2 regions of the Metabacillus sp. 22489 genome follow, and region 1 is predicted to be linked to the other one. Evidence: riboswitches for the same ligand, from Rfam matches in the RefSeq annotation. Region 1 holds a riboswitch; the other holds the start of a gene.
The links. Region 1 has a riboswitch for FMN ahead of ribE (riboflavin synthase). Riboswitches for the same ligand answer to the same signal wherever they lie in the genome.
Positions count from the first base shown of each region.

Region 2: linked by a shared signal. The riboswitch ahead of ACTJJ9_RS23265 (ECF transporter S component) and the one ahead of ribE (riboflavin synthase) in region 1 are both predicted to bind FMN.

Region 1 covers NZ_JBQENT010000061.1:17,208-25,530, reverse strand. The annotation lists gene scpB (SMC-Scp complex subunit ScpB) at 1-592, opposite strand, end outside; gene ACTJJ9_RS23845 (segregation/condensation protein A) at 597-1,340, opposite strand; gene ACTJJ9_RS23840 (YjcZ family sporulation protein) at 1,534-1,629, shown strand; gene ACTJJ9_RS23835 (DUF309 domain-containing protein) at 1,733-2,266, shown strand; gene ACTJJ9_RS23830 (GNAT family N-acetyltransferase) at 2,310-2,675, opposite strand; gene ribH (6,7-dimethyl-8-ribityllumazine synthase) at 2,811-3,278, opposite strand; gene ACTJJ9_RS23820 (bifunctional 3,4-dihydroxy-2-butanone-4-phosphate synthase/GTP cyclohydrolase II) at 3,341-4,534, opposite strand; gene ribE (riboflavin synthase) at 4,706-5,353, opposite strand; FMN riboswitch at 5,522-5,673, opposite strand; gene ACTJJ9_RS23810 (hypothetical protein) at 5,985-6,236, opposite strand; gene ACTJJ9_RS23805 (hypothetical protein) at 6,328-6,684, opposite strand; gene ACTJJ9_RS23800 (helix-turn-helix domain-containing protein) at 6,867-7,088, shown strand; gene ACTJJ9_RS23795 (hypothetical protein) at 7,098-7,346, opposite strand; gene ACTJJ9_RS23790 (hypothetical protein) at 7,522-7,863, opposite strand; gene ACTJJ9_RS23785 (hypothetical protein) at 7,981-8,323, opposite strand, start outside.
Region 2 covers NZ_JBQENT010000057.1:13,197-21,519, reverse strand. The annotation lists gene ACTJJ9_RS23295 (YpbF family protein) at 1-279, opposite strand, end outside; gene ACTJJ9_RS23290 (LysM peptidoglycan-binding domain-containing protein) at 361-1,062, opposite strand; gene ACTJJ9_RS23285 (type II CAAX endopeptidase family protein) at 1,055-1,654, opposite strand; gene ACTJJ9_RS23280 (RecQ family ATP-dependent DNA helicase) at 1,655-3,160, opposite strand; gene ACTJJ9_RS23275 (helix-turn-helix domain-containing protein) at 3,157-4,242, opposite strand; gene ACTJJ9_RS23270 (ferredoxin) at 4,597-4,845, shown strand; gene ACTJJ9_RS23265 (ECF transporter S component) at 4,984-5,562, opposite strand; FMN riboswitch at 5,730-5,939, opposite strand; gene ACTJJ9_RS23260 (M23 family metallopeptidase) at 6,231-7,172, opposite strand; gene ACTJJ9_RS23255 (hypothetical protein) at 7,493-8,323, opposite strand, start outside.

The DNA.
Region 1 (8,323 bases):
TTAATTCTTCTAATGTTTCATTAAATTTTTCAAAGAATAAATCTGCTTCCTCTTGTTCATAAGCATCCCCTGTTTTATCTGGAAGCGGTGGTAATTCCTCAATAGATTTTAATCCGAAATATTCGAGAAACTCTTTTGTCGTTCCATATAATATTGCTCTACCCGTTCCTTCCGCTCTGCCAACTTCTTTAATTAATGCCTTTGTTACTAGAGTATGAATCGGTCTTTCTGTTTTCACACCACGTATTTCTTCAACTTCAGCTCTTGTTATTGGCTGACGGTATGCAATAATCGCTAAAGTTTCAAGTGCAGCTTGTGAAAGTGAAGTATTAACAGGTGTTTCAACTAAACGTTTTAAATAAGGAGAATGCTCCTTTTTCGTAGTTAGTTGATAATGCCCTGCAACTTCCACTAATTCTATCCCTCGTTCTTTCGCCTGATAGCCTTTTTCTAAATCTTTCAGAATTTCAAGTACTTCCTGTTCTTCAAGATCAAGAACAGTTACTAATTGTTTTAAAGAAAGCCCCTCATCCCCAGAAGCAAATAGTAAAGCTTCGACAATTGATTGCCATTCTATTAATCCAAAGGACATGACGCTATTCACTCCCCATAATAAAAATATCTGCAAAGTTATTTTCTTGTTCAATCAAAATCAAATGCGATTTCATTAATTCTAAAATAGCCAAAAACGTAACAACTAAATGGTCCTTATTACCTGAAGGAAACAAATCAGCAAACCTGCGTCTACCTGGATGAGTTCGCAAATCCTCTAAAATTTCCTCCATTCTCCTTTCAATCGGTATTTCTTGTCTCGTAATCTTTGTCTGTAATGGCTTTTGTAGTTTTTTTCGTCTTAACATTTTTTGAAAGGCACCTAGCATATCATATAATGTTACATTTAGAGAATCCATTTGATTTATCGTCTGTGTTCCATATTCACTTAAATCACTTGGAGCTTTTGTATAAACTTGTGCTCTCTCCTCTTCAAGTTCCCGTAAATCTTCAGCTGCTTCCTTATATTTTCGATATTCAATTAATCGTTGCATTAGTTCTTCACGTGGGTCTTCCTCAGGTTCATTGATATATTCATCATCAAAAAGCTCCTCCTCTTGTTTAGGAAGTAGCATCCTACTTTTTATAGACAATAGTGTAGCAGCCATAACTAAATATTCCGAGGCAACATCAAGCTCTAAAACTTGCATCGTATGAATATATAGCATGTATTGTTCGGTTATTTCAGATACCGGTATATCATATATATCAATTTCTAAACGATTTATTAAATGAAGGAGCAAATCCAAAGGTCCCTCAAAAGCATCAATTTTCACATGATACTGCAATCTTTATCCCACCATTCTTACAAGTAGCCACAATTTAGTATAGAATAAATTCCTCCTATGTCCAATAATATTTCAAAAATTACTTTATATAAAACGAAAAGAAAAACTGTATGAAATAGACTGCTGCCCATACAACTCAGCAAATTGCTCATATATTACAAATGTAAAGCTAATCATTAAGGAGGAATTTAATATGGGTGAACAAGGTTTTAATTATGGCGGAGGATTTGCCTTAATCGTTGTATTATTTATCTTATTAATCATCGTTGGTGCTGCGTGGGTTTATTAATGGAAACAAGGTTGCTGTCTATCAGCAGCCTTTTTCATCTAATCTATGTTAAACTAATTTAACATAAAGTCGTATTTTAGACGAAGGATATGAGGTGCCTTATATGTATGATAAAGAATATATCGACTTTCTCGTACACTTTCATTGTGATCGCGATTATTTTGAATGCCATGAAATTTTAGAAGAACATTGGAAAAAAGACCCACCTAAAAAAAGAAAATCCTATTGGGTTGGACTTATTCAAATTGCAGTCGGATTATATCATCAAAGAAGAGGCAACTTTGCCGGTGCTTTTAAAATGATTTCAAACGCTTTACGTATACTTACTAAGGAGCAATTAGCCTTATCAGAGCTTGGGTTACATAGCAATGATTTATTAAAACAGCTGAAAATTAGAAAAGCTGAAATTCTCGAAGAAAAAGCTTATTATAGCATAAATCTTCCGATTAGCGATGAGAATTTATTAGCGTTATGTATGCAAAAATGTGAGATACAACAAATTCCTTGGGGAAAAGAAAGTAATCTAACAGACGATGACTTAATTCATAAACATATAAATCGCGATAGAAAAGAAGTAATTGAAGAAAGACTAAAACAATTGACAAAGCGAAAAGAAAAAAGAAAAGACACAAAATGAAAAAAGCTTGATTTCTCAAGCTTTTTCATCTTACTATATCGTCTTAATTATTTTGTTCATCGTTACTTTGGCACTTCTCAAGAAATGCTTCTGTTTCCTCATTAGGTATAACTGATTTATTTTTGTACATGTCTTTTAGAGCATTAACCATCTGCTTTCCAATACCTTGACCTCTGTGTGAAGGATTTACTGAAATGTGTTGGACTTCAACAGTTTCTTCGTCTTTAAAAATAACACCTATTGCTCCAATGATGTCCTCATCCTGTTTCCAAAGAAACAATTGCCAATTTTCGTCTGTCTCGTATTGTTTAATTGTTGATTGTAATTGCTTTAAATCCTTTTCAGCTGGCATAAAAGACAAAAGACCCATCGCAATTTTTTCAAAACTTTTTTTAAAGCGTATTAACATATATACCCCTCATTAACAAAATAGCTTTCTTAAAAAGCAAATGTACTTAGTAACTGAATAATACCAAATTTATATAAATACTTCACACAACATTATAAACAGTTTCCTAGTGGTTTTAAACACTTTTCCTAAAAATTAATCGATAACCTTTAGTAAATTTGACATTTCAATTGCAGTAACAGCCGCTTCATATCCTTTATTGCCAGCTTTAGTTCCTGCTCTTTCTACTGCTTGCTCAATTGTTTCAGTTGTTAAAACACCAAATACAACAGGTACACCAGTTTTTAATGCAGCTTGAGAAATTCCCTTTGCTGCTTCATTACAAACATAATCATAATGTGTTGTAGCACCTCTAATAACGGTTCCTAAAGTTATGACAGCATCATATTTTCCTGATTGTGCTAATTTATTTGCAACAAGAGGTAATTCAAAAGCACCTGGAACCCAAGCAACCGTTACGTTCTCCTCTTCAACTCCATGTCTTCTTAATCCATCCTCTGCACCAGTTAAAAGCTTTGATGTAATAAACTCATTAAAACGAGCAACAACAATCGCTATTTTCAATCCACTACCAATTAAATGTCCTTCAAATGTTTTCATCATAATTCCTCCATAATTTTGTTTAATCTATCAACATTAGCTATTTTAGCTAAATTTTTATTTGTTTAAAAATGTAAATAATGACCTAATTTTTCGTTTTTAGTTTTTAAATAATGTTCATTTTCTTCTCTTGCAGGCATTTCGATTGGTATCCGGTCATTTACCGTTAACCCATACCCTTCTAAACCTGCAATTTTTCTTGGATTATTTGTTAATAAATTCATTTTTTCGATTCCAAGATCTTTTAGTATTTGCGCACCAATTCCATAATCCCGAAGATCTGAAGGAAAGCCTAGTTTTTCGTTAGCTTCAACTGTATCATACCCTTGCTCTTGAAGCTTATATGCCCTCATTTTATTTAATAATCCGATACCTCGACCCTCTTGTCTCATGTATAAAAGGACACCTTTTCCAGCCTTTTCAATTTGCGCCAATGCTGCATGTAATTGCGGTCCACAATCACAGCGATAAGAGCCGAAAACATCTCCTGTTAAACATTCAGAATGTACCCGAACTAATACAGGTACTTCACTATTTATTTCGCCTTTTATTAAGGCAACATGTTCCTTCTGATCAAGTAAATTTGAATAACCAATTACCTTAAAGACTCCATATTCTGTCGGAAGGTCAATTTCAATTTCTCTTTTCACTAGCTTTTCACTTTGATTACGGTATTGAATTAAGTCTTTTATTGTAATGATTTTTACTTGAAGTTGTTTAGCTAGTTCTAATAAATCTGGAACTCTTGCCATTGTTCCGTCTTCTTTTATAATTTCACAGATAACTCCACCTGGTTTCGCACCACATAAAATTGATAAATCAACAGCTGCCTCAGTATGTCCTGCTCTTCTTAAAACCCCACCTTCCCTTGCGACTAATGGAAAGGTATGACCTGGGCGTTTAAAATCTGAAGCCTTTGTATCTTCATCTAAAAGGGCTCTAACTGTATCAGCACGTTCAAATGCGCTTATTCCCGTTTTATTTGTTTTATAATCAACGCTAACAGTAAATGCTGTACCGTGTGGGTCTGTATTATGTGATACCATCGGAAACAAATCTAATTTATTAGCCTGTTTTTCTGTAATAGGTACACAAACTAATCCACGTCCATGTTTAATCATAAAATTAATAGCCTCTGGAGTGATACGATCCGCTAAAGCGACAAAGTCTCCCTCGTTTTCCCGATCTTCATCATCAATAACGATCACAACTTTTCCTTCTTTTAAATCCGCTAATGCTTCTTCAATTTTATGAAACATTTTTGAATGGCCCCTTTCTAAACCTTACTAGGCTCTTCCTGAACTTGTCTATTTCCGCTTTAGATGTGCGCTGTGCTGTTCGGGAGCCTTCTTATCGTCTCGTGCCTTCTATCCAATCAACAATGTACCAAAAATCAACACTTCTTTTTACAATAGTTAAAATCTAAAATATTAATAAAAGCCATTTTCTTTTAAAAAAGATAGATTCAATGTGGAGCTTTTCGTTACTTCTTGTTGATTAATAAATTTTTTAAGATATTTCCCAATCATATCACATTCAATATTCACAATATCTCCAACATTTTTTAGTCCAAGAATTGTATCTGATAAAGTATGGGGAATAATCGAAACAGTTACTTTATCCTTTTCTAATCCAAATATCGTTAAGCTAATTCCATCGATAGTAATTGATCCTTTATATATTAATGTGTCAGTTAGTTGCTCATCTACTTCTAGTTCAAAATAAACCGCATTTGAAACACGTTGCTTTTTAACAATTTTTCCAACTCCATCAACATGTCCAGAAACAAAATGACCACCAAAGCGACCATTAGCAGACATCGCTCGTTCCAAATTAACTCTTGAACCATTTTTCAGCATAGATAATGAAGTATGTTTGACAGTTTCAGGCATTACATCTACAGCAAAAGAATCTGCATGAAATTCAGTTACTGTTAAACAGACTCCGTTTACTGCAATGCTGTCTCCAATCGACATATCTTCGATGATCTTGTTTGCACCAATTGTAAAAATAATGGCATCCTTAGTTCCTTGTACATTTTTTATTGTGCCAATTTCTTCAATAATTCCTGTGAACATTATGCGCCCTCCTTCCTTCTATTATTCATCCTGCTCGAAGCCTATAAAAAAAGCCCAAAGTCATAGACTAAGGGCTTTTAATGAGAAATTGATATTTGAGTAAGTCAAATAAGAGTATTTTCTATCTATTTTTCAAAAACAGATAATAAATACACCGCAAAGGTTCGCGCAATTCTTCTCCCATCCAGACTTTAACTGTCGGCTCTAGATTCACACTAGATCAACCGTTAATTAAATTAATTAACGGGTCACGGGCTAAGAAGTTATTTAAATACTTCATCACCGTCGGTAGGGACTTTCACCCTGCCCCGAAGAATAAACAATGATATTTAATTTTTACTACAGTGTTCTTATGTACTCTAGAATGCTCCAGAATATTGATTTAATAAGGATTTTTAAATTATCAAATTAACTAGCGTATCCTAGTGTAATTTATAGTGATAATTAATTTCCTACCAAAATCCTACCACAGCCTACCATTACAAAGACACTTAATTCGTAAGAATATTATCACTACGGAACATAAAAAGCAAGAAATTGATTCTTTGCTTTGTGTTATAATATAAGTAGGAAAAGATATGCCCAACATTTCATTTTCCTTAAACTCTTCTATTGCCAGATAGGAGAGTTTTTACTCATCTTCCTCTATAGCAACCATTTCATCACTAGTGTAATTATGTATTTTAGGCTTAACCACCGTACCATCATGTAATGTTAATGTTAGCTCAGGTATTGCAATAGCGTATTCATGTAGCTTTTTTAAACCTTCAGTGATGGCAGATTGATTATTTTCGCATTTCGCTTCAATTGAAATGTCAAATCTTATTGTTGTTCCAATATAAAACTTTTTAGTTCCATGTGTATTAGCTTGAATATTAATCATTTCAACCTCTCCTTTTTAATTTTATTGAATAATAGCCAAAATCATAAAAGCTTCAACAATTCCAAATAGAGCAATGTATAAATGACCCATTTTAATCTTCATTTTTCCACTCCTTAACTTTTGTTCCACCTTCATGGATTAAGCCAAGTGGCTCATCAGTCCAAAACTCAAATTTTGTAAGGAATGTAAATAAACTAACCTCATTAAGCATTTTCTTAATATCTTGTAGAGTTTGCATTGGATCAAGTACTTGCGTGTTGTCGGCAAGATTCCCACTCATTTCAACCTCATAAGCATCTAAGGATTCATTAAATCTCACCTTTGCGTAAAAGAAAGTTTTTCCAAATGATTGAGTTGAATAGTAAATTGCAAAGTCATCATTGAGTAGAAGTCCATCCAAAAAGTAAGATAAATTGTCAGCTACTGTGATAACTTTAATCTTATTCATAAGCACCCTCCTCCCACACTTCAGTGGGCTAAATATTTTATTTTAGTTCATTTTGAACACTATAATGTTTATCTGTTATCACTATAATATACACTATAGTGTGCATTGTCAACGTTTAATTGAAAAAATGTTCATTAGAATGTATAATTTTTATAAGAGTTTTTTTGAGAGGACGGTATTCAATGATTAAAGTAAACTTATCTAGAATCATGGGAGAAAAGAAACTTAAAATTAGTGACGTAGCTAATATGACAGGATTACATCGTAACGGTATTTCAAAGTTATATAAAGAAGAAACTGACGGAATAAAATTCGAAACGTTAGAAAAGTTATGTGATAAATTGGAATGCGAAATAAGTGATTTACTTGAAATAATTAAAGAAGAAAAAAAACCCACTGAATAACCAGTGGGTTTATGCTATATATAGATAATATAATTTTGAAAAGTTCCACGTAACAAATATTAAGATTGATACTGAAACTAAACCAATTGACTCATCTATAGTTTGATCTGATAACTTTCTTTCAACAACTTTATATGTCCCTATAGTTCCTTTTACTTTTTTCACTTTAATTGGTCTTAATCTTATTTCTTCTTTAGCAAATCTTCCTCTTGAGTCTCTTGGTTGAAGGTTCACATTTTTTCTTTTGCCAGAAGTCATCTATTTTCCTCCTTGGAATTAAGTTCCTCCAAGTTGTCTCCATATATTTGACATTTTATACCATTTTTCTTAATAATTTAGTAACAATATATTTTACAAGTAAATTTATCATATATTGCTATTTTTAAAAGTAAATTAAATATATAAAAACCCACTTTGGATATTTCTAAGTGGGTTAGTCTATATTCTTTTCAACAAATTTCTGTTCTACTTCCATATATAACTTTTTATAGTTATTAATTCTTTCTTCTTGGTCGGCTTCTTCGCCTATATTTTTCATAAATTCATTAATGTATAAATTATAAATAGCAGTAACTAAATAACTTTCAGATCCTTCAATTTCCGTATAACCGCTGTCATAATATCTTTCTATATAGTTATCTACAATATTTGATTCACTTTCGGTTCTTTTTTCACCTTCAAACCATCCGTTTAATATATCAAACACTTCTTTTGAATCTTTCCAAACTGTTTCATTTAACTCACTGACAGAATGTAAATTTGTATTTGTACTCACCTCATTGGTTTGCTCACTATTACTTGAAGAAACATTTCCGCAGCCTACGAGGAATACGAGTATAGAAATAATCAGTATTGCATATTTTATTTTAATCACCCCTTGTAGAGTTTTAATTTATTGCCCTAAACTTTCGCCTAAAATTTCCTCAAGTTCTGCTTCAATTTCTTCTTGAGTCATATCATCTACAGGCTTATATTCTCCTTCTGAATTATAATCAGACGGTTCATCACTTACCCCATTCTCAGGAACATATTCACCTTCCGTATTATAATCATTCGGATTAGTTGATGGTGCAGAAGAATCATTTTCCAACTCTTCTTCAGAGTATGGGGAATCTATTTCGGATTCATAGTCATTTGATGTTTCTGAAGAATCATATGTATCTAATTCTTCATTATTAATTTCCGAAGCACATCCACTTATTAAAAACATAGATATACTAAATATAATTATTTTT
Region 2 (8,323 bases), on a different contig from region 1:
ATACCCAGCAACAATTACTAAAATAATAAATGTATGCAAGGAATTATCAAAAATTAAATGAAAAATCATTGCAAGCTCTCCACCGTTCGGTTTTATAATAAACGAATATAAATATACGATATAGCCCATTAATAAAACGAATGTCATAAATTGAGTTTGAAAACATTTCCGTTTATACGCTTCGAATTTTCTTTTACGCTCTACTAAATTTTGAAGCATTTTTTTTGTTGGCTCATCTGTATGATGGTTTAGCTGCTGAATTTTTGTTTCGATTTTCAACACATCCCCTCTACAAAGGTCTTTATACCATTGTATGAGGTCGTCCAAATAGATATGAATTAACCGACTGACTTGATAAAATTATCGAATAGGGATTTTTAGCTCCTGTCCAACATAAATTTCATTTCCATTAATCCCATTATATTGACGAATAATATCCTCGCCAGTGCGACTATTATAATATTTAATCGCGATATTAAATAATGTCTCACCTGGTCCAACAGTATGTGTTTTAACTTCTTTATATTGTATATCATTTTCATTTTCTGTTGATATTCCCGTCTTATCTTCTACTTTTGAACTTTCATCCGTTTTATTTTCAACATGTGTTTCCTCTTCTTTTTCCCTTGTATCAGCTGTGTTTGTTTCATTTGTTTTCTCTTCGACTTCTCCAGTTTCTTCAGTAGGAGAAACTTCTTCTGTAGAAGTTGTTTCTTCAATTAAAGATGGAGCTGATTCTTGCTCTTCCTCAACGTCCATATTTGATGTTCCTTCATTTGAAATATAGACCGTTTCTCCACTAGGAGAATTATTATTTTCTGTTAATATCTTCCCATCATTTCCGTAATAGAGAAATAATATCAATACTAATACAGGTAAGAGAATAAACACTCCTCCCAAAAAGCTAATTAATGGATATCTCTTTTTCTGCTTAGCTTTTTTCGCTTTTTCATTGTGCACTTCGCTTCTAGATGGATATGCACCATTTATCTCTTTATATTCATCAATCATTCTTGAACGTAAATTTTCTGCTTGATCAGGGCTTTTATTATAATCACTCATTATCTCTTTTCACCCCTTTAAGAAACTTCCTTCTAATTTGAATCGCAAATACTAAATCAATAATAAAATGTGCTATCATCGTTGAATAGATCGTATTTGTCAGTTCGTAAACAATACCTAAAAAAAAGCTAACTGCAACAACCATGATAAACAAAACGATTTTTGTTACATATCTAAAATGTAAAATCGCAAAAATAAGACTAGCAATCAATAGCCCGAAATGCGTTTGAATTATTCCGCGGAACAACAATTCCTCTGAAAAAGCAATTAGAGCAGTTAAAAAAATTATATGCAGAACATTTCGGTTTTTGAAAATTTTTTCATTCACTCCACCATCATCAAGCAAATGGGAAGGTAATAACTTCATCATGATATAATCTATAATTATGACAATTAGTGCAGTAATGAAACCAAATAGTAAAAAGTTATTATCCTTATATTCCCATACCTTCAAAAAGTCATTTCTATCTTTGAATAAGAAAATACTCATTACAATGGATATAATTATTAATAAAAATTGCGTAAAATATAAACTTTGAAGAACCTGTTTATCTGATAATTGTTTGATTTGTTCGCTTTGATTTTTATACAACTAACTCTCACTCACTTTACGAAATATCACCTTCAATTCATGTTCCCAATCCATTTTCCTCTCATTTTCAAGTAATAGAGGAACCGTTGTTTCTTCAAAGCTTGAAAAATCAACGCCACAGTGGTCACAACAATTTACTGGTTTTTGTTGTAAATCTTCATCGAAATATGATAACAATTTTTTCCGTCTACATTCATTTGTGTTTAACCAGCCAATCATCTTGTTTAGTTTTTCATATTTTATCGCCAACCTATTTTCTATTTCCTTCCAAATAAGTGCAATGATTTTATCGGGCTCGAATCCCAATGGTTTAAGCTTTTCTACATAATTTTCAGTATAACGCCACTGCGTTTCAGTTAATCCGATTTTTTCACTTATGAATTCAAATGATAGTGATTCGTTCGTATTACTTAAAACGTCATAAACAAGTCGATACAATTTTTCATACGTAGGAAATTCAGATTCAACAAGTGACTTTGGAATTTCATAATCGGATTGGGTTAGTAGCGTTATTGCAATACTCGGTAATCCATCACGACCTGCTCTGCCAATTTCCTGCATATATGATTCAATCTGAGATGGGAAATGGAAATGTATAACATAACGGATATTTTGCTTATTAATTCCCATTCCAAATGCATTTGTACAGCAAACTAGGCGAAGCTGGTCATATAAAAATTGTTGTTGGATCAATATCCTCTGCTCTGGTTCCATTCCCCCATGATAATAACCTACACCTCTTATTCCTTTATCTATCAATACTTCAGCTAACCGTTCTGCCCATAATCGACTAGAGCAATAAATAATCCCAGGACCTTTTAAAGCTTGTACTAACCGATGAACTTCATCTATTTTTTCATCAATTGACGATATAGGTTTTATCATTAGAGCAATATTTGGTCGATCTATCGAATAAATAAACTTTTCACTTTTTTCATTGAACTGTAATATTTCTTGAATATCTTTTATAACTTCCTTTGTTGCTGTTGCAGTTAAGGCTAAACAAGGAGGAGAATTAAGTTGTTTCCTTATTAAGCCTAATTTAGAGTAGTCTAAGCGAAAATCATGTCCCCACTGGGATATACAATGGGCTTCATCAACTACAAATAAAGAAATCTTTATCTTTTTCAATGCCTTAAATACATACTCGTTTTGTAAAATTTCAGGAGATACAAATATGTATCGATACGAATATAAATTATCTAAAGTTTCTTTTCGTTTCATAAAAGGGACTGTACTATTTAAGGCAATAACTCTTTTTTCCCCTCTTAATTTTATTTGTTCAACCTGATCCTCCATAAGCGAAAGTAAGGGTGATACGATTAGTACGACTCCAGGTAATATATATGCTGGGAGCTGATAGCAAAGAGATTTCCCAGCTCCAGTAGGTAGCATTGCAACAACATCATTTCCGTTAAGAACTGACTGAATAATTTCACTTTGCCCTGGTCTAAAATCTTTTAAACGAAAATAGGTATTAAGGATTTGGTGTAGGTTGTTTTTCATTCGTACCTCCCGATCAAAGCATAAGCTAAACGAATTTGAAAGTAGCTATATTGATCGTTTAAGTATTCCTTTACTTGTTTTAAACGATGTGTTTGAATAGTATCAATTGCATTTTTTATTAAATGGTAATCAGCCTCTGATAAAAAATTGTCAGGTGTATACGTTTGATCGTGCAAAGTTATCTCTACGATATGATCCTCTATTGTACTTTCCTTTAATCCACGTAAACGTGCTATCTCCTGAATACTTGCTCCAGCTTCTAAATACGAAAGAGTGACTTCTGTTGAAGCAGTGAGTGTAGTTTTCAATTGAACATCCTTCGTTATCTCATTAAAAACCTTATATTCTTCTGGTTTTTCTTGGATTTGCTGAATGATATAATGTACGACGTTCCAAAATTCCAAATAGACATAAGTCGGGTCATCCTTCATCGTTAAAGCGATTTGCTCAAAGGTTTCACCAATTCTATTGTTTGATGTTAATCTTCGAATAAAAATTTCTGCATGTCTATCTGATGACATTTGTAACAACTGATGTAACTCACTATATAATTGATTAACAAGATCCTCTACTTGATTTCGGTTATCCTTAATAAATTTTTTTACCCAAAATAAATCTTCCTGATTTTTTGTAATTGGTAAATAATTCGTATTTTTATAAACAAAATTCGACAAAACTTGAATAAGTAAGGGAATTCTCCTCCAGAAAATGCGACTTGTATCACCATATACCCATCCATTGAGGTGAGTAGGAAATGGCTTTGCTGCCAAACAATCCTTCAGATACGAAATTCCTTGTGTCGTTAGAACAAAGTGTTGTTCTTCTTTTTCTTTTATTAATTGCGCTTTAACCAAATCCTCACAATGTGTTATAACCAATTTTCTTGATAATTTAGGAAATAGGCCAAACATCATAGATAAATTAAAAAGTTTGCCATCTTGAATTGTTTGTGAAGATTTTTTCCCATTAAGTAAATGATAAATAGCAGAGACAGTTCGTTCTCCTTTAAAATGACTAAGACAATGAAGTAGGACGATATGTAAATAACTATTGTTCATTTTATCACCTACAATGTTTGACAATTTTCGATACACCTTTATTTTATCAAATTTACTGTCGTACGTTTACTATTATGTATAATTTCTTCATCACTTTTAACAAGTCAGACACATATTATTTTGAATATAGACTTTCAAATGACCAAGATTTGTCGACCTTTATCCTTTGGTTCCATCTTAGCTAATAGCATGACCTTAACAATGGAAATTTTGTGAAAAGCAACATAACCAACGTTTTTTTATTGAAAAGTCCAAAAATCCGATTTACAATACTAGTTAGGCACTGTAAAGTAATACAATATGTATTACTTGAATTCATTATTTTAAGTACTATCATATGAACATATGGTATTAATCTTATCAGGAGGTTTGTTTTAAATGGCAAAATATACAATCGTAGACAAGGACACTTGCATCGCATGTGGTGCATGTGGCGCTGCTGCACCAGATATTTATGATTATGATGATGAAGGTATCGCTTACGTTACCTTAGATGATAACCAAGGTATTGTAGAAGTTCCAGAAGTACTTGAAGAAGATATGATGGACGCATATGAAGGTTGTCCAACAGATTCAATCAAAATTGCAGATGAAAAATTTGATGGTGACGCATTAAAATTTGAATAGATGCTGGGGTTTCATTGTATCAGACGAGCCCATTAAAAAATAAAAAGAAAAAACCTCTGATAAATCTGAGGTTTTTTTCTTTTGACTAGGTTCGTTAATTAACTTTGTTACTGTAAGAAACAATTTATAAAAACCTTTTTAATGGATTAGTAATTGATTTGTTAACCATGTTTTAATTTTTGAAATTAATGCTGCGAGTAAGATTGCAACAATTACCCCTTTTATTAAGTTAAAAGGTAATATAGCTGCGACAACAAGTTGTTTTAGTGACTCTTGAGACATTGCTGGCATATTTAAAAATAATGTATAAGCTGGCATAAAGACATAATAATTTAAAATGCTCATAACGATTGTCATCAATAAAGTACCAATTGTTAATCCTATAAAAAGTCCCTTCATACTTCTAAAGCGTCTAAAAAATACAGCTGTTGGAATGATAAATATAGTTCCAGCAATAAAGTTAGATATTTCCCCCACAGGAACACCTGTCGCACTTCCTTGAATTAAATAATGTAGTACATTTTTTATTACTTCAACCATTATTCCAGCTGCAGGACCAAATACAATTGCAGCAATTAAAGCTGGTACATCACTAAAATCAATCTGCAAAAACGTTGGAAATCCTGGAAATGGAAAATCAAGCATCATAAGCAGATAAGCAATGGTACTTAACATTCCTACTGTTACATTTTTTCTGACACGACTTTGTTGCATTATTGACTCTCCTTTTCTGATCGCACTTGAAAAAGAGAAAGTTCTTGTTTTAGACATAATAAAAAGCCCCAATAATTAGATGTTTCTCAATACATAACATCTCAGGTTGGGGCATTGTTGTAGACATGTCTAAATAAACGTTAAACTATGAAAAATTTAAACGTTTGAACCTCCATCTTCTCTCATCCAGACTTTACTGTCGGTTCCGGAATCTCACCGGATCATGCCTTTTCTTGCAGGCTCGCGGACTTCAAAATTTCTACTGTTATCAGCTAAAGCTAAAATTCGCTCTACTAACAGCATCCCCAACAAGATTAACTTAGGGATTAATCCATTTCTTCACCGCCGGTCGGGAATTTCACCCTGCCCCGAAGATTGATCATATTTTTTTCATAAGTATATAACGAAATAGATGATTTGTATATTAATTTGCTTAGGAAAAATGACTATATATAATAGAAGGAATTAGGAAGCGTTTTCAATTATTTTAATTAAAATGAATTAAACTATGGAGTATTTTATATGAAGTACAATTGTAAAAAACAATGGAAGCTATCTAGAAATAAGCACCTAATATCTAGTGTTTATACTGCCAGTTGTCCCCACCAATCACTTCTTCTTAAAAGCTTTTATTATAGGTGGGGATAACTGCCAGTATAAATGTGCCTACGTTATGTATTAGGGTTAATAACCAATACTTGATTAGGATAAATGGTTTCATTTATCAATTGGTTATTCTTTTTAATTGAATTTGCATCGGTCTTATATTCATTCGCAATTGACTGTAGTGTATCACCTTTTTGCACAACATAGGTTTCCATTTTATTTACATAAACAACTAGCTTATCACCTTCATAAATCAGATCAGACTGAAGTTGATTCCATTCTTGTATGGCTTGAACCGAAACTTTATATTTCTGTGAGAATTCCCATAATGTATCTCCCTTTTTAATTGTTACTACTTGTTTATTGCTCTCAGTATCTTTTTTTTCTTGTTTTATACTACTTCTTCCCACTATTGAATTATTCATTTCAGTCTTCATCGCTTTATGCTTAACAGCTTGTTCTTCGGAAGTTGGATTTTCAATGTTTTTATTTGCTGATACAGAATTACTTGGTAATTCAAAGACAAATAACGGATCAAGCGCATTATTTTTTTCAGCGGTCCATTCTCCTTTATGTAATTCAAAATGAAGGTGAGTCCCCCTTGATACCCCAGTATTTCCAATAATACCTAGTAGCTGTCCTTTATTTATAGTCTCTCCTTCTTTAACTAACCTTTTACTGAGATGAGCATAAACAGTTTCATACCCTTCAGGATGTTGTACAAAAACAACATGTCCATAAGAATCAGAATAATAGGACTTAGAGACAACTCCATCTGACACAGAAATTATTTCCGTTCCTTCAGGTGCTGCAATATCAACACCTTTGTGATTCCCATTTCTAGTACCAAATGTATCTGTTATTTTCCCTCCATGAACAGGCTGAATCCAGTGTTGCTCCAACTCGTCTATGTATGATTTAGCAAAAGCAATCTTTTGATTCCCAACCGCCGTAACAAATACTATAGCAACAATCAACAAAACCATATGTTTTATACTTTTCAACATTTCATTCTCCCCCTACATTTTTTGCTCTTCGTCATGGTCTAACAGTGATCATCTTAGAAGTTAACCTGACCACACTTCACCAGCATGCACTACTTTCGTACAATTATGCTTAGGCTTGAATTCAATAATAGGACAACAAAACAATTTACTCTTTTTTAAACTACACGTCCATTGTATGTAGACGGGTTATAAAAAAGAACAAGTGTAGTATATAACATAATTTTCCACATTATACATCCATTTTGCTCTTACAGTATTTCTTTTATAAAATTCATTTTTTTATTTAAATATAAAAAAGAGGCTCATATACAAAGAGCCTCTTAATGTTCTTCAATTGGGTTTGGTGAAAACGGTACTTCAATTGGGTGTGCTACATCCATAACACCAATATGATTAATATCAATTCCTTTAAAATAGACTGTTTTAAAACCAAACTCTTTTGCGGAAAGCAAAATGGATTCTAACATAATAACAAATTCTTGATTATCCTCAAATTTGCTGCCAGCTTCAAATTCTACTTCTAATTGCTCGCCGTTTTCAAAAATATTTTTTATTATAATATGATTGACTATTGTTGGCTTTAGTTCATGATCCAATCCAGTTTTCATCGCATCTATTGCTTGTTCAATAGAATCATATGAATTTGGAGAAGGTACTAGAAGCTTTTGTGTTTCTTCACTGTATTGGTAAAGAAAATACGCCTTCTTTAATTCTTTCTGCATTTCTACTTCATTTTTCACACCATAATTCGAAAGCTCTATTCCTTGTTTATCATTTGTATATAAATTTGCTTTTTTATAATTATCCCATCTAAACGTTTCAATTACAGAATTTAGAAATAACGTTTCTTCACTGCTTCCGCTTATCTGTACATCTTTATGATAATCAATATTAACCTCTTCATTATTTGTTTCTTCATCTATTTCTGCCCCTGATAATTCAAAGGAGATAGGTCCAAGCTCATCACTGTAAATCTCCGGTTTTATTTCCTCTATTACCTCGATCTTTTTCTTCTTATCATTTAATTCAAGACTTACCGGTAAAATTAGCTCCGCCTGATCATTTGTAAAGCCTACAGTTATTATATCTTCTGCTTCACTTGCCTTTGTCACAAATGTTTCTTTCTGATCTTCCATCAATACTTGATTTAG